Regions from separate parts of the Streptomyces sp. NPDC101178 genome, predicted to be linked through region 3. Evidence: riboswitches for the same ligand, from Rfam matches in the RefSeq annotation. Region 3 holds a riboswitch; each other region holds the start of a gene.
The links. A riboswitch is a leader RNA that binds a small molecule or an ion and turns the genes downstream of it on or off. The one in region 3 is predicted to bind cobalamin.
Positions count from the first base shown of each region.

Region 1 (7,477 bases), on a different contig from region 3:
GGCGTGCGGGACGCAGGTCCCGCTGGAGGAGGCCGCCGACGTGGCCCGTGACCACCCGGAGGTGGCCCGCGCGCTGGTCGCCCTGCACCACCGCTACCGGGACGCCGCCGAACGGGTCGTCGCCCTCGCCCCGCCGCAGGACGGCGAAGCGCTCCTCACCGCCGAACCCCACGACGAGGTAAGGGACTTCTTCTACGCCCACCACAACCACTTCGGCGCACTCGACGCCGTCGCCGAAGACACGGCGGCCGGTCTCGGCACCGGCTCGGCGGGCCGCACCGCCGACGCGCTGAAGGCGCGCCTCGCCACCCGGCACGGCATCACCGTCGTCACCACGGACCCGCAGCGGGCTACGGACGCCCGCCGGTTCGACCCGGACAGCGGCCTCCTCCTGCTCTCACCGTGGCTCAGCGAGGCCCAGCGCGCCTTCCAGCTCGCTACTCAACTCGCGCTGCTGGAACAGGGATCGCTGCTCGACACCCTCGTCGCCGACGGAGAGATCGCCTCGGACCAGGCCGCCGGACTCGCCAGGATCGGACTCGCCAACTACTTCGCCGGCGCGCTGCTCATGCCGTACACCGCCTTCCACCGGGCCGCCGAGGAGCTGCGGTACGACATCGAGCTTCTCCAGGCCCGTTTCGGCGTCGGCTTCGAGACCGTCTGCCACCGGCTCTCCACGCTTCAGCGCACCGGCGACCGGGGCGTGCCGTTCTCGTTCCTGCGGGTCGACCGGGCGGGCAACATCTCCAAGCGGCAGTCCGCCAGCGACTTCCACTTCTCCCGGCTCGGCGGCACCTGCCCGCTCTGGACCGTGTACGAGGCGTTCTCCGCGCCCGGCCGCATCCTCACCCAGGTCGCCGAGATGCCGGACGGAAAAAGGTACTTCTGGGTGGCCCGGACCGTGGCGCGCGGCGGGTTCGGCCACCGCGCGCCCCGGGCCGACTTCGCCGTGGCTCTCGGCTGCGAGCTGCGCCACGCCCACCGCCTGGTCTACGCCGAAGGCCTGGCGTTGGACGACCCGCGTTCGGCGACACCCATCGGTCTCGGCTGCCGGATCTGCGAGCGGCAGGACTGCGCCCAGCGGGCCCGCCCTCCGGCCGGGGGCCGGCTGGCCGTCGACCCCGACCGGCGCACCCATGTGCCGTACCCGGTGGTCGCCGACGGCCGGCCCGTCCCACCCGGCCCGATCAGCGGTGCGTGAACTGGGCGGGCCGTTTCTCGGTGAACGCCCTCATGCCCTCCTTCTGATCGTCCGTCGCGAACACCGCGTGGAACAGGCGGCGTTCGAAGCGCACGCCCTCGGCGAGCGTGGTCTCGAAAGCCCGGTTCACCGCCTCCTTCGCCATCATCGCGACCGGCGCCGACATGCCGCAGACGGTGTCCGCGACGGCGAGCGCCTCGGTCAGCAGATCCGCGTCCGGCACGACCCTGGACACCAGACCCGCCCGCTCCGCCTCCTCGGCGTCCATGTTCCGGCCGGTGAGACAGAGATCCATCGCCTTGGCCTTGCCGACCGCCCGGGTCAGCCGCTGGGAGCCGCCGATGCCGGGGATCACCCCGAGCCGGATCTCCGGCTGCCCGAAGACCGCCGACTCCGAGGCGATCACCAGGTCGCAGAGCATCGCCAACTCGCAGCCGCCGCCCAGGGCGTAGCCCCGTACGGCGGCGATCGTCGGTGTCCGCAGCTGACCGAGCCGGTCCCAGGCGGTGAACCAGTCGCTGAGGTACATGTCCATGTAGCTCTGCGGCTGCATCTCCTTGATGTCCGCGCCCGCCGCGAACGCCTTCTCACCGCTGCCGGTGAGGACGATGCAGCCGACCTCCGGGTCGCGGTCCAGCGCCTCGGTCGCCTCGACCGTCTCCCGCATGACGTCCAGGCTCAGCGCGTTGAGCGCCTTGGGCCGGTTCAGGGTGAGCAGGGCGGTACGGCCCCGGCGCTCGACCAGGATCGTCCCGTACGGGCCCGGGGCGGACGGACTCTCGCTGTGCTCGGTCACGTGGTGGTGCCCTTCTCTGCGTCGGTGGTGGCCGTCGAAGCGGCCCGGATGGCCTGGACGATTCCGGAGAAGTCCTGCCCGGCTCCGGTTCCTTCGGCGAACCGTGCGTACAACTCGGCCGCTCGGAGACCCAGTTCGGCGTCGATTCCGCCCGCGCGCAGGGCGTTGGCGGCCAGCCCGAGGTCCTTGGCCATCAGGGGCGCGGCGAAGCCGGGGCGGTAGTCGCGGTTGGCCGGACTGGTCGGAACGGGTCCGGGGACCGGGCAGTTGACGGTGAGCGCCCAGCACTGGCCGGAGGCCGCCGAGGCCACGTCGTACAGCGCCTGGTCGGAGAGGCCGAGACTCTCGGCGAGGACGAACGCCTCGCTGACGGCGATCATCGAGACGCCGAGGATCATGTTGTTGCAGATCTTCGCCGCCTGTCCGGCACCGGCCCCACCACAGTGCACCGCCTTCCCGCCCATCACCGCCAGCAGCGGCTCGGCCTCCGCGAACGCGGCCTCCTCGCCACCGGCCATGAAGGTCAGCGTCCCCGCCTCGGCCCCGACCACTCCGCCGGAGACCGGTGCGTCCAGCGAGCGGTGACCGGCCGCCGCCACTGCCGCGTGAGCGGCGCGGGAGTCGGCCACGTCGATGGTCGAGCAGTCGATGAACAGGGTGCCGGGGCGGGCGGCTCCGAGCAGCCCCTCCTGCCCGTACAGCGAGAGGACATGGCGTCCGGCAGGCAGCATGGTGATCACCACATCGGCCACCGAGGCGGCCTCGGCGGCGGACTTCGCCCGCTCGACCCCGCTCTCCACAGCGGTCGCCAGACAGGACTCGACGAGATCGTGGCCGAGCACCCGGTGCCCGGCGCGGACGAGGTTGGCGGCCATCGGGCCGCCCATGTGGCCCAGTCCGACGAAGGCGACGGTCGTGGTCACCAGGGCACCTCCTGCGGTGAGTCGTCTGCGGCGAGGACCAGTTCCCCGTCGCCGGTCGGAGCGAAGTACCGGGCCACGTCGGCGTCCGTGACCTCCACGAGCGTGCCGGGTGACCAGTGAGGCGTCCGGTCCTTGTCGATCACCTGGGCCCGGATGCCCTCCACCAGGTCGGCGGAGGAGAGAGCGGCGTACGAGACGCGGTACTCCTGCTCCAGCACCCTTTCCAGCGGCCCGAGGTCGCGCGCCCGGCGCAGTGCGGCCAGGGTCACCTTCAGCGCGATGGGCGAGCGGCCGAGGATCGTGGCCGCCGCCTCACCCGCCGCCGGGGCCTCGAAGGCGAGCAGCCGCTCCACGATCTCCTCGACGGAGTCGGCGGCGTAACAGCGGTCGATCCAGGCCCGGTCGGCCTCCAGAGTGCCGCCAGGTGCGTCCCGGACATGGCGGTGCAGCACCTCGGCGGGCGGCTCGGTCCGCAGCTCGGCGAGGAGCGCCGGCAGGCTCTCCTGCGGTACGAAGTGGTCGGCCAGCCCGCACAGCAGCGCGTCCCGGGCCCCCACCACGGTCCCCGTCAGGGCGAGATGGGTGCCCAGCTCGCCGGGGGCCAGCGCCAGCAGATACGTACCGCCGACGTCCGGCACGAAGCCGATCCCGGTCTCCGGCATGGCCACCTTGGACCGCTCGGTGACGATCCGGACGCTGCCGTGCGCCGAGATCCCGACCCCGCCGCCCATCACGATGCCGTCCATGACCGCCACGTACGGCTTCGGATAGCGGGCGATCCGCGCGTTCAGCCGGTACTCGTCGCGCCAGAACGCGGCCGAGGCCCTGCCGCCGACGCGGGCGTCCTCGTAGATGGACCGGATGTCGCCGCCCGCGCACAGCCCGCGCTCCCCGGCCCCGGTGATCACGACCGTGGCCACCTCCGGGTCGTACTCCCACCGGTCCAGCGCCGCCGTGATCGTCTCCACCATCGCGTGGGTGAGCGCGTTGAGCGCCTTGGGACGGTTCAGGGTCAGCACTCCCGCACGACCTTCGGTGCGCACCCGTACGAGCTCCTCGGTCATCGCAGGGCTCCCGTCAGGCTCCGGGCCACAATGACGCGCATGATCTCGTTGGTCCCTTCCAGGATCTGGTGGACCCGCAGGTCCCGCACGATCTTCTCGATGCCGTACTCGGCCAGATAGCCGTAACCGCCGTGGAGTTGGAGCGCCCGGTCCGCGACGGAGTAGCCGGTGTCGGTGGCGAAGCGCTTGGCCATCGCGCACAACTCCGGTGCTCCGCCCGCCTTCCGGTCCAGCGCCTCGGCGGCCTGCCGCACCAGTGCCCGCGCGGCGGCCAGCTCGGTGGCCATGTCGGCCAGCCGGAACTGCAGCGCCTGCGCCTCCAGCAGCCGCGCCCCGAACGCCTCCCGGTCCGCCAGGTGAGCCAGACTGCGGTCCAGCGCGCTCTGCGCACCGCCCAACGAGCAGGCGGCGATGCCGAGTCGGCCGCCGTTGAGGCCGTTCATCGCGATGCGGAAGCCTTCGCCCTCCGCTCCGAGCAGCCGGTCGGCCGGGATGCGCACGCCGTCCAGCATGACCTGGCGGGTGGGCTGCGCGTTCCAGCCCATCTTCTTCTCGTTGGCGCCGAACGAGAGCCCCTCGTCGTCCCGTTCGACGAGGAAGGCCGAGATCCCGCCCGGGCCGTTGTCGCCGGTGCGGGCCAGCACGATGTAGAGGTGTGTGGCGCCCGCGCCGGAGATGAACTGCTTGGTCCCGGTGAGGACGTAGTGGTCGCCGTCGCGGGCCGCACGGGTGCGCAGCGCGGCCGCGTCGGAGCCCGCGCCCGGTTCGGTCAGGCAGTAACTGCCCAGCTGCTCCATGGTGCAGAGCTCCGGCAGATACCGGGCGCGCTGGGTCTCTGAGCCGTACCGGTCGACCATCCAGGCGACCATGTTGTGGATCGAGAGGTAGCCCGCCACCGACGGGCAGCCGGTGGCCAGGGCCTCGAAGACGAGGACCCCGTCGGAGCGGGACAGCTCGGAGCCGCCCCTGTCCTCCCGTACGTACACGCCTCCGAGGCCGAGCCTCGCGGCCTTCCGCAGCACATCGACGGGGAAGTGCTTGTCCTGGTCCCAGGCCACGGCGTGCGGAGCCAGGTGTTCCTGGGCGAAGTCGAGCGTCGTCTCGACGACCGCGAGCTGGTCGTCGGTGAGCAGGGTGGTCACGGCGGTCATCCCATGGTCGGAATCGTGAAGCTCGCGCCGTCCCGGATCCCGGAGGCGGGCCAGCGCGACGTGACGGTCTTCGTACGGGTGTAGAAGCGGATGGCGTCAGGACCGTGCTGGTTGAGGTCGCCGAAACCGGACCGCTTCCAGCCGCCGAACGTGTGGTACGCCACCGGCACCGGGATCGGCACGTTGACACCGACCATGCCGGTGTCGACCCGGCGGGTGAAGTCGCGGGCGATGTCGCCGTCCCGGGTGAAGAGCGCCACGCCGTTGCCGTACGCGTGCTCCGAAGGCAGCCGCAGCGCCTCCTCGTAGTCCGCCGCACGCACCACGGAGACCACCGGGCCGAAGATCTCCTCCTGGTAGATCCGCATGTCCGGGGTGACCCGGTCGAAGAGCGAGGCGCCCGCGAAAAAGCCGTCCTCGTGGCCTTCGAGGGTGAAGTCCCTTCCGTCCACGACCAGTTCGGCCCCCTCCTCCACGCCGAGGTCGACATAGCCGCGCACCCGGTCCACCGCGTCCCGGCCCACCAGCGGCCCGAAGTCGGCGTCCGGGTCGTCCGAGCGGCCGATCCGCAGGCCGGCGATCCGCTCGGTGAGCTTGGCCACCAGCGCGTCGGCGGTCTCCGCACCCACCGGTACGGCCACCGAGATCGCCATGCACCGCTCGCCCGCCGAGCCGTACCCGGCGCCGATCAGCGCGTCCACCGCCTGGTCCAGATCGGCGTCCGGCATCACGATCATGTGGTTCTTCGCCCCGCCGAAACACTGCGCCCGCTTGCCGTGAGCGGCGGCCGTCGCGTAGATGTGCGCGGCGATCGGCGTCGAGCCGACGAAGCCGAGCGCCTTGACGCGCGGGTCCTCCAGCAGTGTGTCCACGGCCTCCTTGCCGCCGTTGACGACGTTCAGCACGCCCGGCGGAAGCCCGGCCTCCAGGAAGAGTTCGGCCAGCCGCAGCGGCACCGACGGGTCCCGCTCGGACGGCTTGAGGATGAAGGCGTTACCACAGGCCAGAGCGGGTGCGGCCTTCCACAGCGGGATCATCGCCGGGAAGTTGAACGGGGTGATGCCGGCGACCACACCGAGCGGCCTGCGCAGCGAGTGGACATCGATCCCGGCGCCCGCGTTGTCGCTGAACTCGCCCTTCACCAGGTGCGGCACACCGGCGGCGAACTCCACCACGTCCAGGCCGCGTGCGAGGTCACCGTGCGCGTCGGCCACGGTCTTGCCGTGCTCGGAGGAGAGCAGCCGGGCCAGGGAGTCCTTCTCCTGCTCGACCAGCTGGAGGAAGCGCAGCAGGACGCGGGCCCGGCGCTGCGGGTTCCACTCGCCCCACTCCAGCTGCGCCTGCGCCGCGTCGGTGATGGCCGCCTCGGTCTCGGACCGGCCGGCCAGCGGCACCCGGGCTTGGACCCGGCCGGTGTTGGGGTCGTACACATCGCCGTACGTGCCCGAGGTGCCGGGCGTGCGCTTGCCGCCGATGAAATGGGTGAGTTCGCGGACCATGGAAAGCCTGCTCTCGTCGGTGAGATCGTCAGGTGAGATCCGGGGATGGCGCACGGGCCCCCGCCACCGCGCGGCGCACCGGTCGGGTGCGCGCGGGGGCGTGGAAGGGCTCGCCGTCGGGGGGACGCGGAGGGCGGAGGCCGTCAGGGGGCGGGGAGAACCGCTCGCCGGGACGGGCCTGCGGGGCCGTGGGTGCGGACCGGTGCCATGCGTGTCTGCTCCATCCTCGTGGAAACACGGAACAATCCCGTGGCCGGTATCCTGACTCCCGGATCAGCGCGCGTCCTCGTGCCTTCCCGACGGCGCCTTCACCGTCAGTGGCGTGTTGTGCGAGGACGAACTCCCCGGTCACAGTGGCGGGACCGCGCCGGAATCGCACCGGCTTCCCTGACACCACGGGCCTTCGAGGCGCCCGGCACCAGGCCGGTCGCCCCTCTGCTCACGAACATATAGTTGGACGTCCTAGTAAGTCCACCCCGCCTCGCGCCGGCCCGCCCTCGGGCCCGGCACGATCGCGCGCCCCGCTCCTGGCATGATCGGCCGACATGAGCGACGCACCACGCCACATCCTCGTCATCGGCATGGGAGCCGGCGACCCCGACCACCTGACCCTCGCCGCGATCAAGGCCATGCGCAGGGCCCAGGTCTTCTTCGTGCTCGGCAAGGGCCGGGAGAAGGAGTCCCTGACCCGGCTGCGGCGGGACATCCTGGCCGAGCACCTGGACGGCCCCTACCGGGTCGTCGAGGCCGAGGATCCCTGGCGGGACCGCACCCAGGGCGACCGGGGCCGCTACACCACGGCGGTCCACGACTGGCGCCACCGCCGGGCCGACATCTGCGAAC
Region 1 is NZ_JBIWOZ010000007.1:7,278-14,754, reverse strand. It holds gene ACIRR8_RS20515 (short-chain fatty acyl-CoA regulator family protein) at 1-1,201, shown strand, start outside; gene ACIRR8_RS20510 (enoyl-CoA hydratase) at 1,188-1,997, opposite strand; gene mmsB (3-hydroxyisobutyrate dehydrogenase) at 1,994-2,920, opposite strand; gene ACIRR8_RS20500 (enoyl-CoA hydratase/isomerase family protein) at 2,917-3,984, opposite strand; gene ACIRR8_RS20495 (acyl-CoA dehydrogenase family protein) at 3,981-5,135, opposite strand; gene ACIRR8_RS20490 (CoA-acylating methylmalonate-semialdehyde dehydrogenase) at 5,132-6,634, opposite strand; cobalamin riboswitch at 6,868-7,047, opposite strand; gene cobF (precorrin-6A synthase (deacetylating)) at 7,180-7,477, shown strand, end outside.
Region 1: linked by a shared signal. The riboswitch ahead of ACIRR8_RS20490 (CoA-acylating methylmalonate-semialdehyde dehydrogenase) and the one ahead of ACIRR8_RS06835 (ribonucleoside-diphosphate reductase subunit alpha) in region 3 are both predicted to bind cobalamin.

Region 2 (7,477 bases), on a different contig from region 3:
TGCAGGGCGGTGAGGACGGTCAGGCCGCTGGCCCGGACGAGCGCGAGGATCTCCAGCTGGTGGGCGATGTCCAGGTGGTTGGTCGGCTCGTCCAGGACCAGGACCCGGGGCTCCTGGGCGAGCGCGCGGGCGATCAGGACGCGCTGCTTCTCGCCGCCGGAGAGCGTGAGGAAGCCTCGTTCGGCCAGGTGGGCCGCGCCGACCCCCGCCAGTGCGTCGACGCAGCGGCGGCGGTCCTCGTCGGTCGTCCGGGCCATCGGCCCCTGGTGGGGCATCCGCCCCATGGCCACGACCTCGGCCACCGTGAAGTCGAACTCCGCGCCGGCCTCCTGCGGGAGTGCGGCCAGCCGGCGGGCGCCCTCCCGTGCGCTCAGGGCGTGCAGGTCCTCACCGCCGACGCGGACCGCGCCGGCGGTGGGGCGCAGGGCCCGGTAGACGCAGCGCAGCAGGGTGGACTTGCCGCTGCCGTTGGGACCGACCAGGCCGACGAACCGGCCCTCGGCCGCGCCCAGGGTCACCTCGTCCACCAGCCGTGCGCCGGCGATCTCGACGGTCAGCGCGTCGATGTCGATCCGCATCAGATGCCTCCGAAGGAGTAGGACCGGCGGCGCATCAGCAGGATGAAGCAGGGGACGCCGATGACGGCGGTGAGGACGCCCACCGGAAGTTCCACGGGTGCCAGCACGACGCGCGAGAGGATGTCCACCCAGATCAGCAGGACGGCTCCGGCGAGCGGTGCGACGGCCAGCAGCCGGCGGTGGTCCGCGCCCACCAGCATCCGTACGGCGTGCGGGACCATCAGGCCGACGAAGCCGATCGCTCCGCTCACCGCGACGACCGCTCCCGTGACGGCCGCGGAGACCAGGAAGAGCTCCTTGCGCAGTCTGCCGGGGTCCACGCCCAGCGCCGCCGCGGTCTCGTCCCCCATGGCGAGGGCGTTCAAGCGCCGTGCCGACCAGGCGAGATGGGCGAGGCCGGCGAGTACCACGGCCGCGGCGATCGGTACGGAGGCCCAGTTGGCCCCGCTGAGGCTGCCGAGCAGCCACATCATCGCGGAGCGGGCCGCCTCGCCGCGCTCGGCCGCGAAGACCATGAACGTGGTGACGGCCGAGAAGCCGTAGTACATCGCGGTCCCCGTCAGGACCAGCCGTAGCGGGGTCAGTCCGCGTTCGGTGCGGGCGACCGCGTAGACGAGCGTCATGGCGAGCAGCGCCGAGACGAACGCCGCGGTGGACAGGGCCCAGATGCCCAGCGCCCCCAGCGCACCGAAGATCAGGACGGCGTTGGCGCCGACCGCCGCTCCGGAGGAGATACCGAGCACGAACGGGTCCGCGAGCGCGTTGCGGACCATGGCCTGGACGGCGACACCGATGGCCGACAGACCCGCTCCGACGATGGCGGCCAGCACGGCCCGCGACAGGCGCAGTTCCCAGACGATGGTGTACGCCGACACCTCGTCGGGCCCGATGGCTCCGCCGGTCAGCCCGGCCCACAGATAGCGGAGCACCTCGCTCCAGGAGAGCCCGGACGCGCCGAGTCCGGCCCCGCAGACGAGCGAGAGCGGAAGGGCGAGGGACAGGGCGGCCAGGAGGACCGGCACGGGTACGCGGCGGGGTGGTGCCGGTCCGGTGCCGCCGCGCGAGGGGCGCGACGGCTTGGCGGGTATGCGGTCGGGAGACGTGGCCACAGGGCGGTCGCTTTCGCCTCGGGCCGTACGAGCGCGCAAGGAGGAGCAGCCCGGACGGCGGCCGTCCCGCGCAGCGCCCTTCGCAGTCCACGGCGAATGGTCAGGAGCCTGTTCCGCCACGGGTGATCGGGCTTACAGAACCGAGGGTTCCGCCTACCGTTGCGGGTCAGCGCCGGACTTCGACCGGACTTCCCCCGCGGGGAGGTCGCAGCATATCGGTTGCGTCCGCACTGTCTTCGGGGCAGGGCTCCCGGTCGGCCCAGGATCCTGGACGTCGACCCGATCCGGCGCCGGATCGTCCGCTCGCACCGGCGGGCCGTAGCGGGGGCCTGATGCCAGGAGCCGGCTCGGGCGGCCCGGCTCGTTCGCCTGCGCGGCGGGGCCGCCGCTCTTCCGGGCGGGGGCCGTACGGCAGGATGAGGACATGAGCGTAGTCAAGATCAATGTGCTGACCGTCCCCCAGGAACAGCGCGAGGTGCTGGAGAAGCGCTTCGCGTCCCGGGCCCATGCCGTCGAGAACTCCGACGGATTCGAGTGGTTCGAGCTTCTCCGGCCCGTCGAGGGCACGGACAACTACCTCGTCTACACGCGCTGGCGTGACGAGGCCTCCTTCCAGGCCTGGATGGAGGGCCCGATGAAGGCCGCGCACCAGGGCGGTGGCGGCGCCGAAGGCGGCGAGCGTCCCAAGCCGGCGGCGAGCGGGTCCACCGTGTGGTCCTTCGAGGTGGTGCAGCAGGCCGGGCCGGCTACCGCTGAGTAGACAGCCGGGTGGCATGGGTGTGACCCTCCGGTATGAGAGTGCGCCCGTGTCACCCGGTGCTGTCGTATCCCTTCGCGGCGCCCCGGGTCAGACTCAGGGCCCACGGCGTCTCCTCCCGGCGGTTGATCCCCTGCGGCCAGGGCGTTTCCTAAGATCGGTAACGGGGGGCCGGTGAGCGGTGATCGGGGCGAGGTCCCTCCGTAAGAGTTCAGCGCGCGCCTTGCCGCGCGTGTGGAGAACGTACCGGGGGACGACGACATGACACTGCTGGATGTACTGCTGGGCGCGGTCCGTGAGGCTCCTGGCCAGGTGGTCGTTCATGTCCGCGGTGACGGCAGCGAGTTGACCGTCGCCCTGCCTGAGCTGCTCGACGATGCGCTGCGTGTGGCCGGCGGTTTCCGGGAGGCCGGTGTCGTGCCGAGGACCTGTGTGCCGTTGCTCGCCGATCGCAGCGAGGACTTCCAGCCCATGTTCTGGGGCGCGCTCGCCGCCGGGCTCGTCCCCGTGCCGCTGGCTCCCGACGCCCGGCGCGTGCTGCCGGTCTGGGAGCACCTGGGCCGGCCACCCGTCGTCGTGGACGCGGCGACCAGGCCGGTGGCCGGTGAACTGCCCGACGGCGTACGCGCTCTCACGCTCGATGTGCTGCGGGAAGGGCCGGTGCTGCGGGAGCCTTTCCGGGCCGGGCCGGACGAGGTCGCCTTCGTGCAGTTCTCCTCCGGGAGCACCGGTGCGCCCAAGGGGGTGGAGGTGACCCATCGTGCGGTGCTGGCCAATCTGGCGCAGATACGGGAGGCCTCGGCGCTCGCGGCGGACGACGTGGTGGTCAGCTGGATGCCGTACTTCCACGACATGGGGCTCATCGGGACCCATCTCGCCCCGCTGGCCGCCCGCGCCAAGCAGGTGAAGATCGGGCCGCTGTCGTTCGCCAAGCGGCCCCAAGTGTGGTTCGAGGTGGCGGACCGGCACCGGGCCACCGTGCTGTCCGCGGCCAACTTCGCGCTGGCACTGGCCGTACGGCGGGTTCCCGGCGCGGTCGTCGAGCGGCTGGATCTGTCGAACGTACGGCTGATGCTGGTGGGTGCGGAGCCGATCGCGGCCGCGGTGTGGAGGGAGTTCGCCCGCAGGATGCGTCCGGCCGGGCTGGATCCGGCGGCGCCCCAGCCGGTCTACGGGCTGGCGGAGGCGACGCTGGCCGTGACGTTCCCGCCGCCGGGAGAGGTGGCCGAGCCGCTGGTCCTGGACCGGGAGGCGCTGAGCCGGGGCGAGGCAGTCGACGGCGTGGCGGGCGCGGGGGCGGTCGAGCTGATGGACGTCGGGGTTCCGGTGGCGGGCTGTGCCGTACGGATCGTGGACGACGGCGGTGCGGAGCTCGGCGACCGGCGGGTCGGGCACATCACGGTGCGAGGCCCTCAGCTGGCCCGTGGCTACCACGGCCTTCCCGGTGTGAGCGCAGATGTGTTCTCCGGCGGGTGGCTGCGTACCGGCGATCTCGGGTTCCTGCGGGACGGGCGGCTGTGCGTCACCGGGCGCCACAAGGATGTGCTCTTCCTCAACGGCCGCACCTTCCACGCCCCGGACATGGAGGCGGTCGCGGCGGCGACGCCCGGGCTGCCGCCCGGCGCTCCTGCGGTGATCGGCTCGACCGATCCCGTGACGGGTGGCGAGCGCGTGGTCGTCTTCGTCCCTTGGGCCCGGCCGCCGCGCGAGGCGGCGGAGGTGCTCGAACGGGTCGCGGCCCGGGTTCGCGAGGCACTGCTCCACGACGACGTACGGGTGCTGGCCCTGCCTCCGGGCGGCTTTCCCCGGACGACGAGCGGGAAACTGCAGCGGCAGCGGCTGCGGGAGCGGTTCGAGGCGGGCGCCCATGGGGGGAGTGACGCGGCTGCGGTCGGTGGTGCGGCCTCGGCTGGTCGTGTGGCTCCGACCGTTGATGCGGCCTCGGCCGGTGCTGCGGCCTCCGGTCCCGCACGGGCCGGGGCTCCGCGCTCGCGCGGCGAAGCCGAACAGCTCGTACGGGAGGTGTGGGCGCGGGTGCTGGGGCGGGCCGTCGAGTCGATCGGCCTCCATGAGGCGTTCGGGAGCCTCGGTGGGACGTCGCTCAAGGCCATGGAGGTGCTCGTGGCCCTGGAGGACACGTTCGGACTGACCCTGCCGCCTGCGGTGATCCGGGACCACGGGACGGTCGCGGCGCTGGCCGGGCATCTGCTGGCGGCCTTGCCCGTTCCGGAACCCGGGCCGGTGCGTCCCGCGTCCGCGCCTCATGACCGGCAGGACCGGGCAGCCGCCGCAGCGGTCATCGGGATGGCGTGCCGGTTCCCCGGCGCCGATACGCCCGACGCGTTCTGGGAGCTGCTCGTCGGCGGGCACGACGCCGTCACCTCCGTACCGGACGGGCGATGGGACGACGCGAGCTCCCGGTCGGCCGCTCCGCCGAAGCGCTGGGGTGCTCTGCTCGACGATCCCGCCGCTTTCGACGCCGGCTTCTTCGGCATCGGCGAGGACGAGGCCCGCGCGCTCGACCCGCAGGCGCGGCTCTTCCTCGAACTCGCGCATGAGGCGCTCGAACGTGCCGGATACGCGGGGCCCCGTCGGCGCGGCCGCAGGATCGGGGTCTTCGCGGCCGTCGGGGAGAGCGGCTACCGGGAGGTGCTGGACCGGGCATCCGCCGGCGGGTCTCCGCTGCCCGGCACGCTCACCGGCAACCTGCCGAACCTGATCGCCGCCCGCGTCTCCCAGTGCCTCGACCTCGACGGTCCCGCGCTCGCCGTGGACACGGCCTGTTCGTCGGGGCTGGTGGCCCTGCACCTCGCGCGGCGCAGCCTCCTGGACGGCGAGTGCGATCTCGCGGTGGTCGGCGGGGTCAACCTGCACCTGACGTCGACCGGTCACCGTCTGCTGGAGGAGGCCCAGGCCCTCTCCCCCACCGGCCGCAGCCGCGCCTTCAGTACCGACGCCGACGGCTTCGTCCCCGGTGAGGGGGGCGCCGCCGTCGTCCTGACTCGTCTGGACGACGCCCGTACCGCCGACGACTCCGTACTCGCGGTGGTCCGGGGCACGGCCGTCAACAACGACGGCCGCTCGATGAGCCTCATGGCGCCCAATCCGCTGCGGCAGCGCGAGGTCATCACCCGGGCCTACGAGACGGCCGGGGTCGATCCCGCCTCGGTGACCTACGTGGAGGCTCATGGGACGGGCACGGCCGTGGGTGATCCGATCGAGCTGCGTTCGCTCGCCCACGCGTTTCCGGTACGGGCCGACGGCGAGCCGCGGCTGCTCGGTTCGGTGAAGACGAACCTCGGCCATCTGCTCAACGCGGCCGCCCTGCCCGCGCTGGTGAAGGTCGTGCTGGCGCTGAACCACCGCACGCTTCCTCCGTCCCTGCACCACGCGTCCCCTTCACCGGGCCTCGCGTCCGCCGGTTTCCGCGTGCTGACGGAGGCCCGGCAGTGGACGTCTGCCGGGCCGCTCGTGGCGGGCATCAACGCCTTCGGTTTCGGCGGCACCAACGCCCATGCCGTACTGGAGGAGGCGCCGGCCCGAGCCCCGTACGAGAGCGTGGACGGCGGGCCGCGTCTGCTGACCCTGTCGGCCCGCAGCGCGGACGGCCTGCGGGAGGTGGCGGAGCGGCTCGCCTCCCATCTGGGCAGCCGGCCGGAGCTGGATGAGGGCGATGTCTGCCTCAGCGCGAGCACGTCCCGGGACGACGGTCCCTACCGGCTCGCCGTCGTCGCGGACGGTGATCTGCGTGCCCGGCTCACAGCGTCCGTGGAGCGTACGTCGGGCGTCGCCCGTTCGCGGCCGCGACTCGTCTTCCTGTTTCCCGGGCAAGGTGCGCAGTTCCCCGGGCGGGACCGGGCGCTGTACCGTACGGCGCCGGTGTTCCGGGAGACCCTCGACGAGGCGTCCGCGCTCCTCGGGCCGGTGGGCGGGCGGTCGCTGGTGGAGTGGGCGGTGGAGCCTGATGTGGACCGCGATGCCCAGGCTCTGACGGAGGTGGCGCAGCCGCTGCTCGTCGCCTCCGGGATCGCGCTCGCCCGGCAGTTGCGGGAGTGGGGCGTGGAGCCCGACGCCGTCGCCGGACACAGCGTCGGGGAGATCGCGGCCGCCTGTGTCGGCGGAGTGCTGACTTTGCGGGACGCCGTACGGTTCGCTGCCGAACGCGGCCGTCTCATGGGCGCGTTCACCGAGCCGGGCGCCATGATCGCCGTCCGCGGAGGTGAGGAGGCCGTCGCCGCGGTGGTGGCGGAGGCTGAAGGTGACCTCGCCGTGGCCGCGTACAACGGTCCGGGGCTTCAGGTTCTCTCGGGTTCCGTCTCCGCGGTGGAGCGGGCCGCGCGCGACCTCGACGCTCTGGGCATTCCCGTACGCCGTCTGCGGGTCTCCCGAGCCTTCCACTCGCCGCTGATGCGCCCGGTCGCGGAGCAGCTCGCCGACGCGGCCCGTGCGCTCACGCTCCACGACCCGTCCGTCCCGCTGATGAGCACGGTCACCGGCGCGTGGCAGCCGGTCCTCGGCCCGGAGTACCTGCGCAACCACGCCCTGCGGCCGGTGCTGTTCGGGGCCGCGGTGGAGCGGATGGCCGGGGAGGGGTACGACACGTTCGTGGAGGTCGGGCACGGGGCGACTCTGGCGGGTGCGACGCGTGCGGCGGCAGCTGCGGGGGTGTGTCGGGTGGCCGACACGGAGGGTATGGCTGCCGACGAGCCGCGCGAGGCGGTGGAAGCCCGCCGGGATCGTGGTGTGCTGGTCGTTCCCGCTCTGTCTGGCGGTTCGGACATCCGCACGCCTGGCGGTGACGGGCTCCGGGCGCTGTTGGAGACCGTCGGGCGGCTGTGGTCGCGTGGGGTTCCGCTGGACCGTACCGCGCTCGACGTCGGTCACCGTCGGGTCCCGCTGCCCACCTATCCCTTCCGACGCGACCGGTACTGGGCCGATCCGCCGGTGAACCCGTTGCTGCACCGCGTGCTCTGGGAGGACTCCGCGCTGCCCGAGGCCTCCGCAGAGGCGGCGGTGGGTTCCGTGCTGCTGAC
Region 2 is NZ_JBIWOZ010000004.1:15,730-23,206, forward strand. It holds gene ACIRR8_RS12480 (ABC transporter ATP-binding protein) at 1-578, opposite strand, end outside; gene ACIRR8_RS12485 (FecCD family ABC transporter permease) at 578-1,687, opposite strand; cobalamin riboswitch at 1,787-1,920, opposite strand; gene ACIRR8_RS12490 (antibiotic biosynthesis monooxygenase family protein) at 2,112-2,447, shown strand; gene ACIRR8_RS12495 (amino acid adenylation domain-containing protein) at 2,706-7,477, shown strand, end outside.
Region 2: linked by a shared signal. The riboswitch ahead of ACIRR8_RS12485 (FecCD family ABC transporter permease) and the one ahead of ACIRR8_RS06835 (ribonucleoside-diphosphate reductase subunit alpha) in region 3 are both predicted to bind cobalamin.

Region 3 (7,477 bases):
ACCGCGCCGTCGTAGGCGACCCTGCCGTGGTCGATGAGGATGATCCGGTCGCAGAGCTCCTCGACGTCGTCCAGGTCGTGGGTGGTGAGGACGACCGTGGTGCCCGACGCGCGGTTCAGCTCTCCGACGAAGCTGCGTATCCGCTCCTTGGCGATGACGTCGAGCCCGACGGTCGGCTCGTCCAGATAGAGGATGTCCGGGTCGTAGAGCATCGCGGCGGCGAGGTCGCCGCGCATCCGCTGGCCCAGGGAGAGCTGGCGGACGGGGGTGTCGAGGAACGGACCGAGGTCGAGCACCTCGCTGAACTGCCGCTGCCTTTCGCGGAACCGGGCCTCCGGCACGTCGTAGAGGCGGCTGATCAGCCAGAGCGAGTCGCGCAGGGGCAGGTCCCACCAGAGCTGGCTGCGCTGGCCGAAGACCACGCCTATCCGGCGGGCGTTGCGGGACCGGTCCCGCCAGGGCGTGGCACCGGCGACCGTGACCGTGCCGGAGGTGGGGACGAGGATGCCGGTGAGCATCTTGATGGTGGTGGACTTCCCCGCGCCGTTGGGGCCGAGATAGCCGACCATCTCGCCTTGCTGGACCGTGAAGTTCACGCCGTCGACGGCCCGCTTGACGGTCTGTTCACGGGTCAGGAGCGTACGGAGACCCGCGAAGCGGCCCTCCTGCCGTGTGGGTCGGCTGAACTCCTTGACGAGGTCTGCCACTTCTATGACGGGCATGTGCGCCTCTCTGGGGCGAGCCGGGCCCGGTCGGGCGGGATCGATGTGAGAGTGTGCACGCCGAGGGTTGGTCTAGTCCAAGTATTTTCCGTTCGGCCGGTCCTCGTCATGCCGTCGGGGGACGCGGAAGGCCCCACCGTGCTCAGCAGCACGGTGGGGCCTTCTGTCGTACGTGATCCGCAAAGGGCCTAGAAGTCGTCGTCGAACCCGACCGAGCCCTCCACCGCCACCTGGTAGGCGGACGGGCGGCGCTCGAAGAAGTTCGTCAGCTCCTGGACGCCCTGGAGCTCCATGAAGGAGAACGGGTTCTCCGACCCGTACACCGTCGGGAAGCCCAGGCGGGCGAGGCGCTGGTCGGCGACGCACTCCAGGTACTGGCGCATCGACTCGGTGTTCATGCCCGGCAGTCCCTCGCCGCACAGGTCGCGGCCGAACTGCAGCTCCGCCTCGACGGCCTCCTTCAGCATGTCGGTGACCTGCTGCTGGAGCGCGTCGTCGAAGAGCTCCGGCTCCTCCTTGCGGACGGTGTCCACGACCTCGAACGCGAAGTTCATGTGCATCGTCTCGTCGCGGAACACCCAGTTGGTGCCCGTGGCGAGGCCGTGCAGCAGGCCGCGCGAGCGGAACCAGTACACGTATGCGAAGGCGCCGTAGAAGAACAGCCCCTCGATGCACGCGGCGAAGCAGATCAGGTTCAGCAGGAAGCGGCGGCGGTCGGCCTTCGTCTCCAGCCGGTCGATCTTCTCGACCGAGTCCATCCACTTGAAGCAGAACTGCGCCTTCTCGCGGATCGACGGGATCTCCTCGACCGCGTCGAACGCCGCCGCCCGGTCGTCCGGGTCGGGCAGGTAGGTGTCGAGCAGCGTCAGATAGAACTGGACGTGCACGGCCTCCTCGAAGAGCTGCCGCGACAGGTACAGCCGCGCCTCGGGGGAGTTGATGTGCTTGTACAGCGTCAGCACGAGGTTGTTGGAGACGATCGAGTCGCCCGTCGCGAAGAAGGCGACGAGGCGGCCGATCATGTGCTGCTCACCCGGCGACAGCTTGGCGAGGTCGGCGACGTCCGAGTGGAGGTCGACCTCCTCCACGGTCCAGGTGTTCTTGATCGCGTCCCGGTAGCGCTCGTAGAAGTCCGGGTAGCGCATCGGACGCAGGGTCAGCTCGAAACCCGGGTCGAGCAGGTTCTTCTCTTCGTTCGTGGTGCTCATTACTGGCAGGCCTCGCAGGACTCGGGGTTCTCAAGAGAGCAGGCGATGGCGTCCGCGTCGGGAGCCGACGCCTGCTGTACGGGAATGGGGGCGGCGGCCGACGCCTGACCGGACGCGGCACGGGCGATCCGGGTCGCCGGGCGCGAACGCAGGTAGTACGTCGTCTTCAGCCCCTGCTTCCAGGCGTACGCGTACATCGAGGAGAGCTTGCCGATCGTCGGCGTCTCCAGGAACAGGTTGAGCGACTGGCTCTGGTCGAGGAACGGCGTACGGGCCGCCGCCATGTCGATCAGGCCGCGCTGCGGGATCTCCCACGCCGTGCGGTACAGCGCCCGCACGTCCTCGGGGATCCACGCGAAGCCCTGCACGGAGCCGCTGGCCTCGCGCAGCGCCTCACGGGTGCGGGCGTCCCACACGCCGAGCTTCTTCAGCTCGTCCACCAGGTAGCCGTTGACCTGGAGGAACTCACCGCTGAGCGTCTCGCGCTTGAACAGGTTGGAGACCTGCGGCTCGATGCACTCGTACACACCGGCGATCGAGGCGATCGTGGCGGTCGGCGCGATGGCGAGCAGCAGCGAGTTACGCATACCGGTCTTCGCGACCCGGGCGCGCAGCGCGTCCCAGCGCTCCGGCCAGTTCAGCTCGGTGTCGTAGTGGTCGGGGTGCAGCACACCGCGCGCGGCACGCGTCTCCGACCACGCGGGCAGCGGGCCCGAGCGCTCGGCGAGGTCGCAGGACGCCTCGTACGCCGCCAGCATGATCCGCTCGGAGATCTTCGTGGAGAGCGCGCGGGCCTGCGGGGAGTCGAACGGCAGGCGCAGCTGGAAGAAGACGTCCTGGAGGCCCATGGCGCCCAGGCCGACCGGCCGCCAGCGGGAGTTGGAGTTCCCGGCCTGCTCGGTCGGGTAGAAGTTGATGTCGACGACCCGGTCGAGGAAGGTCACGGCCGTACGGACGGTGGAGTCCAGGCGGTCCCAGTCGATCGAGCCGTTCGCCACGAAGGCGCCCAGGTTGACCGAACCGAGGTTGCAGACGGCCGTCTCGCCGTCGTTGGTGACCTCCAGGATCTCCGTGCACAGGTTCGAGGAGTGCACGACCCGGCCCGGCTCGGCGGTCTGGTTCGCGGTCCGGTTGGAGGCGTCCTTGAACGTCATCCAGCCCTGGCCGGTCTGCGCGAGGGTCCGCATCATCCGGCCGTACAGCTCACGCGCCGGCATGGTCTTGCGGGCCAGGCCCTTGGCCTCGGCGGCGCGGTAGGCGGCGTCGAACTCGTCGCCCCACAGGTCGACCAGCTCGGGCACGTCGGCGGGGGAGAAGAGCGACCACTCGGTGTCCGCGTCGACGCGGCGCATGAACTCGTCCGGGATCCAGTGCGCCAGGTTCAGGTTGTGCGTACGCCGCTGGTCCTCACCGGTGTTGTCGCGGAGCTCCAGGAACTCCTCGATGTCCGCGTGCCAGGTCTCCAGATAGACCGCCGCCGCGCCCTTGCGCCGGCCGCCCTGGTTCACCGCCGCCACGGAGGCGTCCAGCGTCTTGAGGAACGGCACGATGCCGTTGGAGTGGCCGTTGGTGCCCCGGATCAGCGAACCGCGGGCGCGGATACGGGAGTAGGAGAGGCCGATGCCGCCCGCGTGCTTCGAGAGGCGCGCCACCTGGTGGTAGCGGTCGTAGATCGAGTCCAGCTCGTCCTTGGGCGAGTCCAGCAGGTAGCAGGAGGACATCTGCGGGTGCCGGGTGCCGGAGTTGAAGAGCGTGGGGGAGGAGGGGAGGTAGTCCAGCTTGCTCATCAGCCCGTAGAGCGCGGTGACCTCGTCCAGCGCCCGCACCGACTCGTCCTCGGCGAGGCCCGCGGCCACCCGCAGCATGAAGTGCTGCGGGGTCTCGATGACCTGGCGGGTGATCGGGTGGCGCAGCAGGTAACGGCTGTGCAGCGTACGGAGACCGAAGTAGCCGAACCGGTCGTCCGCGCCCTCCGCCAGCGTCCGCTCCACCAGCGCGTCCAGCGCCTTCGCGTGCAGCTCCACGAAGGCGGCCGTGCGGTCCGCGATCAGCCCCTCGCGGTGGCCCACGGCGACCGAGGCGGAGAAGGAGGTGGCGCCCTGGCCCGCGGCCTCGTCGGCGATCGTACGGGTCAGCAGCCGGGCGGCGAGTTTGGAGTACGCCGGGTCCTCGGAGATCAGACCCGCCGCCGCCTCGGTGGCCAGCGAGCGCAGCTCGGCCTCGTCGGAGCGGGCGTTGCGCCCACGCAGAGCGGAGGCGGCGACCCGTCCGGGATCGGTGTCGGGCAGATCGACGGTGAGGTCGGTCAGGGTCCGCAACAGGGCGGTCCCGGGTCCGTCGTTCGTGCCTTCGCCGGACGTGGTGGAGGCAGCGGATTCGGTGGCTGAAACCGGATCGGCGGGCGCGATGGTCACTGGGCTTTCCCTCGCTCGGCTGGGGCCGGCGGCGAGCGGGGAAACCGGGCAGCACGATGCCCTTCGGGGCAGCACTGCTCACGGCGTCCACCGGCCCATCCGCGAGGCCCGGACGTCTGGCGTCCGGTTCGGTCGAGCCGGACGCGCTGTCGACAGGTCTTCGGACTTCGGGTGTGCAAAGCACACTGATCACACCGTTGCGGGACAGTTCCGGATTCGCACCGGATTCCCCTGCGGCGACAGCGAGGTCGAGCATACATGTGGGGGCCGCCAGATGATGCGGCCCCCACATGTTGTGTCGCGTCGATTTCATACGCCCCTCAGGAGACCGCCTCCAGCTCCAGCCGGAAGGTCATGAGGCGCAGGCCCGGCACCGGCTCCCAGTCCCGCTCAGGGGTCCGCAGAAAGCCGAGCCGACGGTAGATCCCATGGGCCGGGAGCATGGCCGGCTGCGTCGACAGCACCAGAGCCCGGACACCTTCGGCGGACCGGGCCCGCTCGACGCACGCCCGTACGAGCGCCTCTCCCACGCCCCGTCCGCGCCCCGCGCGGGCCACGGCCAGCATCCGGAACTCGGCCTCGTCCGGACCGGAGATTTCGCGCCACGGAGTGCCGGGAGCGGCATACGTCACACCACCGAGCACCACCCCGTCCGCGTCGAGCGCCACGAGCACCTCGGCCTCGGCCGCCCGCCGCTCCACCGCCCGCAGTTCGAGGAGGTACGGGTCCTGCGGGCCGTCCAGCAGCCCATCGCCGAGATACGCCTCGGCGATGATCCCGCCGAGTACGGCGTACTCGGCGGGCTCCGCCACTCTGATCGTCAGATCCATCAGCCGCTCGCTCCCACTTCGTTGTCCGGCGCGCCGTCGCCCACCGGCGGCAGGTCGCCGCGCTCGACCGGCTGCTGCCCGGAGCCGTCACCGGCGGGCGGCAGCACCCGGTCCAGCTCGTGGTCGTCGGCGCGGTGGGCGGCCAGCGCCGCCGACCGCAGTGTCGCCCGGTCCACCTGCTCGCGCGCCCCGCTCACCGTGATCACGAGACCGTCCTGCTCCTGGGCGTACGCGTGGCCCGACTCCGTGGCCCGGTACCACTGTTCGCCGTCCCGCTCGCACGTCACCAGGGCCTCCTGGCCGCCGGCGGGCGCGGAGCCGTCCGTGCAGTCGGCCACGGCGTGCGGGCGGCGCTCCGCCGACAGCTGGAGCATCCCGCCGTCCGGCGCGGTGTAGGAGCTGCCGAACCCGTCGTCACCGAGCACCCCGACCGACTGGCGCGCCAGGGCGTAGCCCGTGGCCTCGGTCACCCACACATGCTCCGCGACGAGCTGCGCGGCGCTCGCCCTCGCCTCCAGCTCCGCCCGGTCGGGCGCCGGTCCGGCCGAGGAGCTCCGGTCCGCCGACGACTCCGAGCCGGGCGCGGGCACGGTGCCGCAGCCCGTCGCCGCCGCCAGGGTCAGGGCCAGTGTCACGGTCGGGAGGAGGGGCCGGAGCCGGGGCGGCCGGGAGCGCGATGTCATGGGCACATCCTTTCGTACGGTCAGGGCTCCGCGCACCGGGGAAATCGAGCGGTGGCCGGACGCGTCCACGGACGGCAGAAGGGGCCGCCGCGCCCCTGGGAGGGGTGCGGCGGCCCCGATCGGCCGGCGGTGGTCAGCAGCAGCGGAAGCCCTCGCGGGGGTCCGCCTCGCGGGCGTCCGTGCGGTCGCGCTCGAAGGCGCGGCGGGTCATCACCGGCGCGTCCGGATCGTGCGACCGGGCGTGCGCCACGTAGCGGTCGTACGTCGCCTCGCCGGTCATCTCACGGACGTACCAGCGGATCCGCCCGGCCACCCGCCGTACGTCCGCGAGAGTCATGTCCGGCTCCGCACGCCCGGGGCCGTCACGACCGGCTCCGCACGGTCCGCGCGGCTCACGCCCGGCTCCGTACGGTCCCGGTCCGTGCGGCTCACGACCGGCTCCCCGTCGCCGCTGCCTCCTCCTTGCGCAGGCCGCCCTCGGGGCCGACACCGGCGGCGGCCAGTTCGGCCTTCTCCTCCTTGGTGGCGATGAGCGAGGCCGGAGCGACGAACTTGGACTGGACGAACGGCGTCTCGTGCAGCTTGACGCTCTCCGGGTCGCGGATGGCCTTGTAGCAGACCCGGCCGGCGTCCACGAGCACCACGATGATGAGGATGGCGAAGAGCGCGCAGAGCACGCCGTCGACGGTGGAGTTGGTGACGACGGTCCGCATGTCGTCCATGGACTTGGCCGGAGCCAGCACCTCGCCCGCGTCGATGCCCGCCTGGTACTTGTCGCGCTGCGCGAAGAAGCCGACCTTCACGTCCGGCGAGAAGATCTTCTGCCAGCTCGCGGTGAGGGTGACCGCCACGTCCCAGGCGAGCGGGACGGCGGTGACCCAGGCCCACTTCAGGCGGCCGGACTTGACCAGCAGCGTGGTGCAGACGGCCAGCGCGACGGCGGCCAGCAGCTGGTTGGCGATGCCGAAGAGCGGGAAGAGCTGGTTGATGCCGCCCAGCGGGTCGTGCACACCGACCCAGAGGAAGTAGCCCCAGCCGCCGACCACGACGGCGCTGGCGAACCAGACACCGGGCTTCCAGCTGACCTCGCGGAACGGCTTGTAGGCGTTGCCCAGCATGTCCTGGAGCATGAAGCGCCCGACGCGGGTGCCGGCGTCCACCGTGGTGAGGATGAAGAGCGCCTCGAACATGATGGCGAAGTGGTACCAGAACGCCTTCATCGCCGTTCCGCCGATCACCGCGGAGAAGATCTCCGCCATGCCGAGCGCGAACGTGGGCGCGCCACCGGTCCGCGAGAGCAGGCTTGCCTCCTCGACGTCCTTGGCGGCCTGCGCCAGAGCGTCCGGAGTGATGGTGAAGCCGAAGTTGGCGACGGCCTGGGAGGCGGACTGGACGCTGTCGCCGATCACGCCGACGGGCGCGTTGATGGCGAAGTAGAGGCCGGGGTCGATGATGCAGGCCGCGATCATCGCCATGATCGCGACGAACGACTCGACCAGCATCGCGCCGTAGCCGATCACGCGGATCTGCGTCTCCTTCTGGACCATCTTCGGCGTCGTGCCGGAGGAGACCAGGGAGTGGAAGCCGGAGAGCGCGCCGCAGGCGATGGTGATGAAGACG
Region 3 is NZ_JBIWOZ010000002.1:604,790-612,266, reverse strand. It holds gene ACIRR8_RS06845 (ATP-binding cassette domain-containing protein) at 1-722, opposite strand, end outside; gene ACIRR8_RS06840 (ribonucleotide-diphosphate reductase subunit beta) at 911-1,930, opposite strand; gene ACIRR8_RS06835 (ribonucleoside-diphosphate reductase subunit alpha) at 1,930-4,344, opposite strand; cobalamin riboswitch at 4,478-4,612, opposite strand; gene ACIRR8_RS06830 (GNAT family N-acetyltransferase) at 4,665-5,174, opposite strand; gene ACIRR8_RS06825 (hypothetical protein) at 5,174-5,857, opposite strand; gene ACIRR8_RS06820 (YbdD/YjiX family protein) at 5,991-6,194, opposite strand; gene ACIRR8_RS06815 (carbon starvation CstA family protein) at 6,286-7,477, opposite strand, start outside.

Region 4 (6,039 bases), on a different contig from region 3:
GCCCCGCACCAGATAGTTGTGCACGCGCCCGTCGGTGGGCCGCTCGACGGCCCGGTACAGGGTGCCGTTCACCGTGATCGTCCAGTCGTCGCCGTCCTGGGCCCACCCGACTGTCTTCTTCATATAGCGCTTCCCTCGCTCGTCGCCGCCGCGGGTCGGCGGCTGTGTATTGGCAAGAAGAACGGCCTGTGACGCTCTGTGGTTCCGGCTCGCCTACGCCATTCGGTTACATCTGGGTCACCATGCCCCCACGACCTGACCGGAAGTCAGCGAACCGGCGACGAACGGTGGAACGGGGTGCGCAGAGGGGAGCGGGGCTGCCCGGGGCCGGATCGTGCCAGGATGCCGGATCCGGTCCCGGGCAGTGATGCAGGAGCGCCCGCTCCGCGCCCCTGTACCGACCATTCGGTGCCGCCTGCCGGGGCGGATTGGTGCGGGGGTCCTCACTCTGCCCGACGTCACCCGTTCGGAGCTCATCCGGAGCCCATCCGGCGTGCACTCGGTGCCCATCCGGAACCCGTGTCTCACATCACCGTCCGAAGAGTGAACAACGGTGTGCGCCCGACGGCCGTCCGCTTAGGGTGGCCGGTGCAGCTGGTTCGCCCTGTCCGCCAGGCAGGGTGTCGTAAGAGGGAACCCGGTGGGAATCCGGGACTGCCCCGCAGCGGTGAGCGGGAACGACCGCCGTCATACGCACTGGACCCGGCCGGGTCTGGGAAGCGACGGCCAGTAGGTGTCTGCCCCCGGCAGACGTGCCCGCGAGTCCGAAGACCTGCCCGTTGCCCGCACGCGACCGTTCGTGTGCGGAGTTCCCGGTGACCTCGTGGGCGGGTCGGCGTAACCGTCAGGCGGACGGACACGGTCAACGTGTCGTGCTCCCGCCCGACTTCGTCACCCCTTCGCGTCCGCGTCCCGTCCCGGGAACAGCTGGAGACATGCTCGCGAAGGAGAGTCACGTGACAGCGAAGCCCGCAGCCGCGGCAGCACGGGCCACCGTGTACGGCTACCCCCGTCAGGGTCGGAACCGTGAACTGAAGAAGGCCATCGAGGGCTACTGGAAGGGCCGCGTCGACGCGGACACCCTCCGCAGGACCGCCGCCGAACTGCGCGGGGGAACCTGGCAGCAGCTCGCCGAGGCCGGAGTCCACGAGGTGCCGACCGGTGATTTCTCGTACTACGACCACGTCCTGGACACCAGTGTCATGGTCGGCGCCGTCCCCGAGCGGCACCGCGAGGCGGTCCAGGCGGACGCCCTCGACGGCTACTTCGCCATGGCCCGTGGCACGCAGGACGTGGCGCCGCTGGAGATGACCAAGTGGTTCGACACCAACTACCACTACCTGGTGCCCGAGTTGGGCCCGGACGCGGTGTTCACCGCCGACTCCGCCAAGCAGGTCGCCGAGTTCAGGGAAGCCCTCGCGCTCGGCCACACCCCGCGCCCGGTCCTCGTCGGTCCCGTCACCTACCTCCTGCTCGCCAAGGCGGCCCCCGGCGTCGCCGCCGGCTTCGAGCCGCTGACCCTCCTCGACCGGCTCCTGCCCGTGTACGCCGAAGTCCTCGCCGACCTCCGGGCCGCGGGCGCCGAGTGGGTGCAGCTCGACGAGCCCGCCCTCGTCCAGGACCGCACCCCGGCCGAGCTGAACGCCGCCGCCCGCGCCTACCGCGAGCTCGGCGGTCTCACCGACCGCTCCAAGCTGCTGGTCGCCTCCTACTTCGGGCGGCTCGGCGAGGCCCTGCCGGTGCTCGCCAAGTCGCCGGTGGAGGGGCTCGCGCTGGACTTCACCGAGTCGGGCGCAGGCAACCTCGCCGACCTCGCGGCGGCCGGCGGACTGCCCGGCAAGCGGCTGGTCGCGGGCGTCGTCAACGGCCGCAACATCTGGATCAACGACTACGAGAAGTCGCTCGCCACCCTCGGCACGCTCCTCGGCCTCGCGGACCACGTCGACGTCTCCGCCTCCTCCTCCCTCCTGCACGTCCCGCTGGACGCCCGGGCCGAGCAGGACATCGACCCGGAGGTCGCCCGCTGGCTCGCCTTCGCCCAGCAGAAGACCGAGGAGATCGTCGTCCTGGCGCGCGGTCTGACCGCCGGCACCGAGGCCATCACCGCCGAACTCGCCGCGAACCGGGCCGACCTGGCCTCCCGTACCGACGCCGTCATCACCCGCGACCCGGCCGTCCGGGCCCGTACGGCGGCCATCACCGACGCCGACGGCCGCCGCTCCCAGCCGTACGCCGAGCGGACCGTGGCCCAGCGCGCCCACCTCGGTCTGCCGCTGCTGCCGACCACCACTATCGGCTCGTTCCCGCAGACCACCGAACTGCGCACCGCCCGCGCCGACCTGCGGGCCGGCCGGATCGACGAGGCCGGGTACGAGGAGCGCATCAAGGACGAGATCCGCGAGGTCCTCTCCTTCCAGGAGAAGGCCGGGATCGACGTCCTGGTCCACGGCGAGCCCGAACGCAACGACATGGTGCAGTACTTCGCCGAGCAGCTCACCGGCTACCTCGCCACCCAGCACGGCTGGGTCCAGTCGTACGGCACCCGCTACGTCCGGCCGCCGGTCCTCGCCGGAGACATCTCGCGCCCCGAGCCGATGACGGTGCGCTGGACGGCGTACGCCCAGTCGCTCACCCAGCGCCCGGTCAAGGGCATGCTCACCGGCCCGGTCACCATGCTCGCCTGGTCCTTCGTCCGCGACGACCAGCCGCTCGGCGAGACCGCCCGCCAGGTGGCGCTCGCTCTGCGCGACGAGGTCGACGACCTGGAGGCGAACGGCACTTCGGTGATCCAGGTCGACGAGCCGGCGCTGCGTGAGACGCTGCCGCTGCGGGCCGCCGAGCACGCCGCGTACCTGCAATGGGCTACGGAGTCCTTCCGGCTCGCCACCTCCGGCGTGCGGCCGGACACCCAGATCCACACGCACATGTGCTACGCGGAGTTCGGCGACATCGTCCAGGCCATCGACGACCTCGACGCCGACGTCATCAGCCTGGAGGCCGCCCGCTCGCACATGCAGGTCGCCCGCGAACTGGCCACCCACGGCTACCCGCGCGAGGCCGGCCCCGGCGTCTACGACATCCACTCCCCGCGCATCCCCAGCACCGAGGAGGCAGCGGCCTTGCTGCGCAAGGGACTTGAGGCCATCCCGGCCGAGCGGCTGTGGGTGAACCCCGACTGCGGCCTGAAGACCCGCGGCTGGCCCGAGACCCGGGCCTCCCTGGAGAACCTGGTCGCCGCCGCGCGGGAGATCCGCGCGGAGCTGCCAGCCGAAGCGGCGTGATCCGGCCCGGTACGGGAGCGGCCACCGCCGCTCCCGTACCGGGGCGCGCTGCCTCGACTCGGTTCTGGAGCAGGCCGGTTCGCCAGGCCCGGACGGCCGGAGTGCGTACTTCCTCGGCGGAAGAGTTAGGTTAGCCTAACCAGCGAATCCCGGTGGTGGATCTTGCACTCCGATCGAAGGGCTTCGCCATGGAGCGTGCTCAGGGCCTGCTGTCCGCCGAACTCCGCCTGGAGCGTGCGGTATGAGTGCCGGTACGGGAGGCCTCCTCGCGGGCGGTGCCGACGGACCGGGCCACCTGCGTGCCCTCACCTCGGTCGTGCTGGACACGCTGGAGTCCGCCGCCCGTGCCCGAGGCGGGCCGCTGCCCGCCGGAGGCCCGGACGCCGTGGCCCGGCGGACCACCGCTCTGGCCGCCCCGGTACTGCCCGAGGAAGGCGTCGGCGAAGAGGCCGCGCTCACGGACCTCGTACGAGCGGTGGCCGAGGGTGCCGCCGACCCGGCCGATCCCGCGTGCGCCGCCCATCTGCACTGCCCGCCGCTGGCCGTGGCGGTCGCGGCGGAGCTGGCCGGGGCGGCGCTCAACCCGTCGATGGACTCCTGGGACCAGGCGCCCGCCGCCGGAGTGATCGAGGAGCTGACCACGGCCGCCCTGGCCCGGCTCGTCCACCCGGACGCTCCCGCACCCGACGCGCTCATCACCAGCGGCGGCACCGAGTCCAACCTGGTCGCGCTGCTCCTCGCGCGCGAACGCGCGGCGCCAGGCCTTCTGCGAGTGGTGACCGGCGCCAACGCCCACCACAGCGTCCACCGGGCCGCCTGGATGCTCGGCCTGCCCGCCCCGACCCAGGTCACCTGCCACGACGGCCGGATCGACCCCGCCGCCCTCGACCGCACCCTGGCCGGGCTCGGCGGCGGCCCGGTCCTGGTCGTCGCCACCGCCGGTACCACGGACGAAGGGCGCATCGACCCGCTTCCCGAGATCGCCGACACCGTGGACCGGTACGGAGCCGAACTCCACGTGGACGCGGCATACGGCGGGCCCCTGCTCTTCAGCGAGCACCTGGCGCCCCGGCTGGCGGGGCTCGATCGGGCGGTCTCCGTAACGTTCGACCTGCACAAACTCGGCTGGCAGCCGGTCGCCGCCGGAGTTCTGGCCGTCTCGGACACCGCCCTGCTCGCGCCGCTCTCCCTGCGCACCGACTACCTCAACGCCGACGACGACACCGAGGCCGGCCTCCCCGACCTGCTCGGCCGCTCGATCCGTACGACCCGGCGCCCCGACGCACTGAAGATCGCGGTCACCTTCCGGGCGCTCGGCCGCCGTGGACTGAGCGAACTGGTCGAGCACTGCGTCACCACGGCGGAGGAGTTCGGCCGGGCCGTCGACGCCCGGCCCGCACTGCGCCGCCGGCCCGGCGCGATCGGGATCAGCACCGTGCTGTTCCGGCCGGTGGTCGCCGACGAGAGGGGAGCGGAGGCCGGGGACGCCGTCGTCGCCGAGGTCCGCCGCACGCTGCTCATGGACGGCCGGGCCGTCCTCGGACGAGCGGTGGCCGAGGACGGCGACGGGCGGCGCCGACTCTGGCTGAAGGCCACGCTGCTGCACCCGGCCGCCGCGACGGCCGACCTGCTGCCGCTGCTCGACCTGGTGGAGGTGGCGGCTCGGCGGGCGGCGGCCGGAGAGAGCGGCTGCGGCGGTACCGAGGCCCCGGCGGCGGAAAGGCTGTCGCCATGACGTTGCCGACGCGCACGAACCACGTGGGAGGAACCCGATGACGCCCGGACCGCGAACCCCGCCCCTCGATCTGCTGGGGGTGGGCGCAGGGCCCTTCAACCTCTCGCTCGCCGCCCTCGCCGACGGCGTACCCGGCCTGCGCACCGCCTTCCACGAGCAGCGCACCGCCTTCCACTGGCACCCGGGACTGCTCATCGAGGGAGCGACGCTCCAAGTCCCTTTCCTGGCAGACCTGGTGAGCCTGGTGGAGCCGACCAGCCCTTGGTGCTACCTCAATTACCTCAAGACGCGGCGCAGGCTCTTCCCGTTCTACTTCGCCGAGCGCTTCCACATCCACCGCTCCGAGTTCGACAACTACCTGCGCTGGGTGAGCACCGAACTGCCTTCCACCCACTTCGGCCACCGCGTCGACGCCATCGCCTGGGACGCGGGCGAGAGCGCGTACGCCGTCGACTTCACCCGGCTCGGCCCGGACGGCGAGAGCCTCGGGAGCGGGCTCAGCCACGCCCGCAACCTCGCGCTCGGTGTCGGCACCGCGCCGTACGTCCCCGAGCCGCTGAGGGCCCTGGCCGCCGACCCCGTACCTCTCGTCCTGCACTCCGCCGACTACCTCGCCCAGCGGGACCGGCTGCTCGCGGCCCGGCATGTCACGGTCGTCGGCTCTGGGCAGTCGGGCGCCGAAGTCCTGCTGGATCTGCTGAGGTTGAGGCCGGAAGGGACGGAAGGGCTGACCTGGCTCGCCCGCACCCCGGCCTTCGCACCCATGGAGTACAGCAAGATCGGGCTGGAGCAGTTCACCCCGGACTACACCCGCTACTTCCACGGGCTCCCGCAGGCCGCCCGGGACCGGCTGCTGCCCAGCCAGTGGCAGCTGTACAAGGGCGTCAGCGGAGACACGCTCGGGGACATCCACGACGAGCTGTACCGGCGCAGCCTCGGCGGCGACTGGCCCGATGTGACCCTCACCCCCGGCATCGAGGTCACCGGCGCCTGCGTCACGGGCGGCGGCCGCATCGAACTGGC
Region 4 is NZ_JBIWOZ010000007.1:526-6,564, reverse strand. It holds gene ACIRR8_RS20480 (hypothetical protein) at 1-123, opposite strand, end outside; cobalamin riboswitch at 627-774, shown strand; gene metE (5-methyltetrahydropteroyltriglutamate--homocysteine S-methyltransferase) at 957-3,281, shown strand; gene ACIRR8_RS20470 (pyridoxal phosphate-dependent decarboxylase family protein) at 3,523-5,016, shown strand; gene ACIRR8_RS20465 (lysine N(6)-hydroxylase/L-ornithine N(5)-oxygenase family protein) at 5,054-6,039, shown strand, end outside.
Region 4: linked by a shared signal. The riboswitch ahead of metE (5-methyltetrahydropteroyltriglutamate--homocysteine S-methyltransferase) and the one ahead of ACIRR8_RS06835 (ribonucleoside-diphosphate reductase subunit alpha) in region 3 are both predicted to bind cobalamin.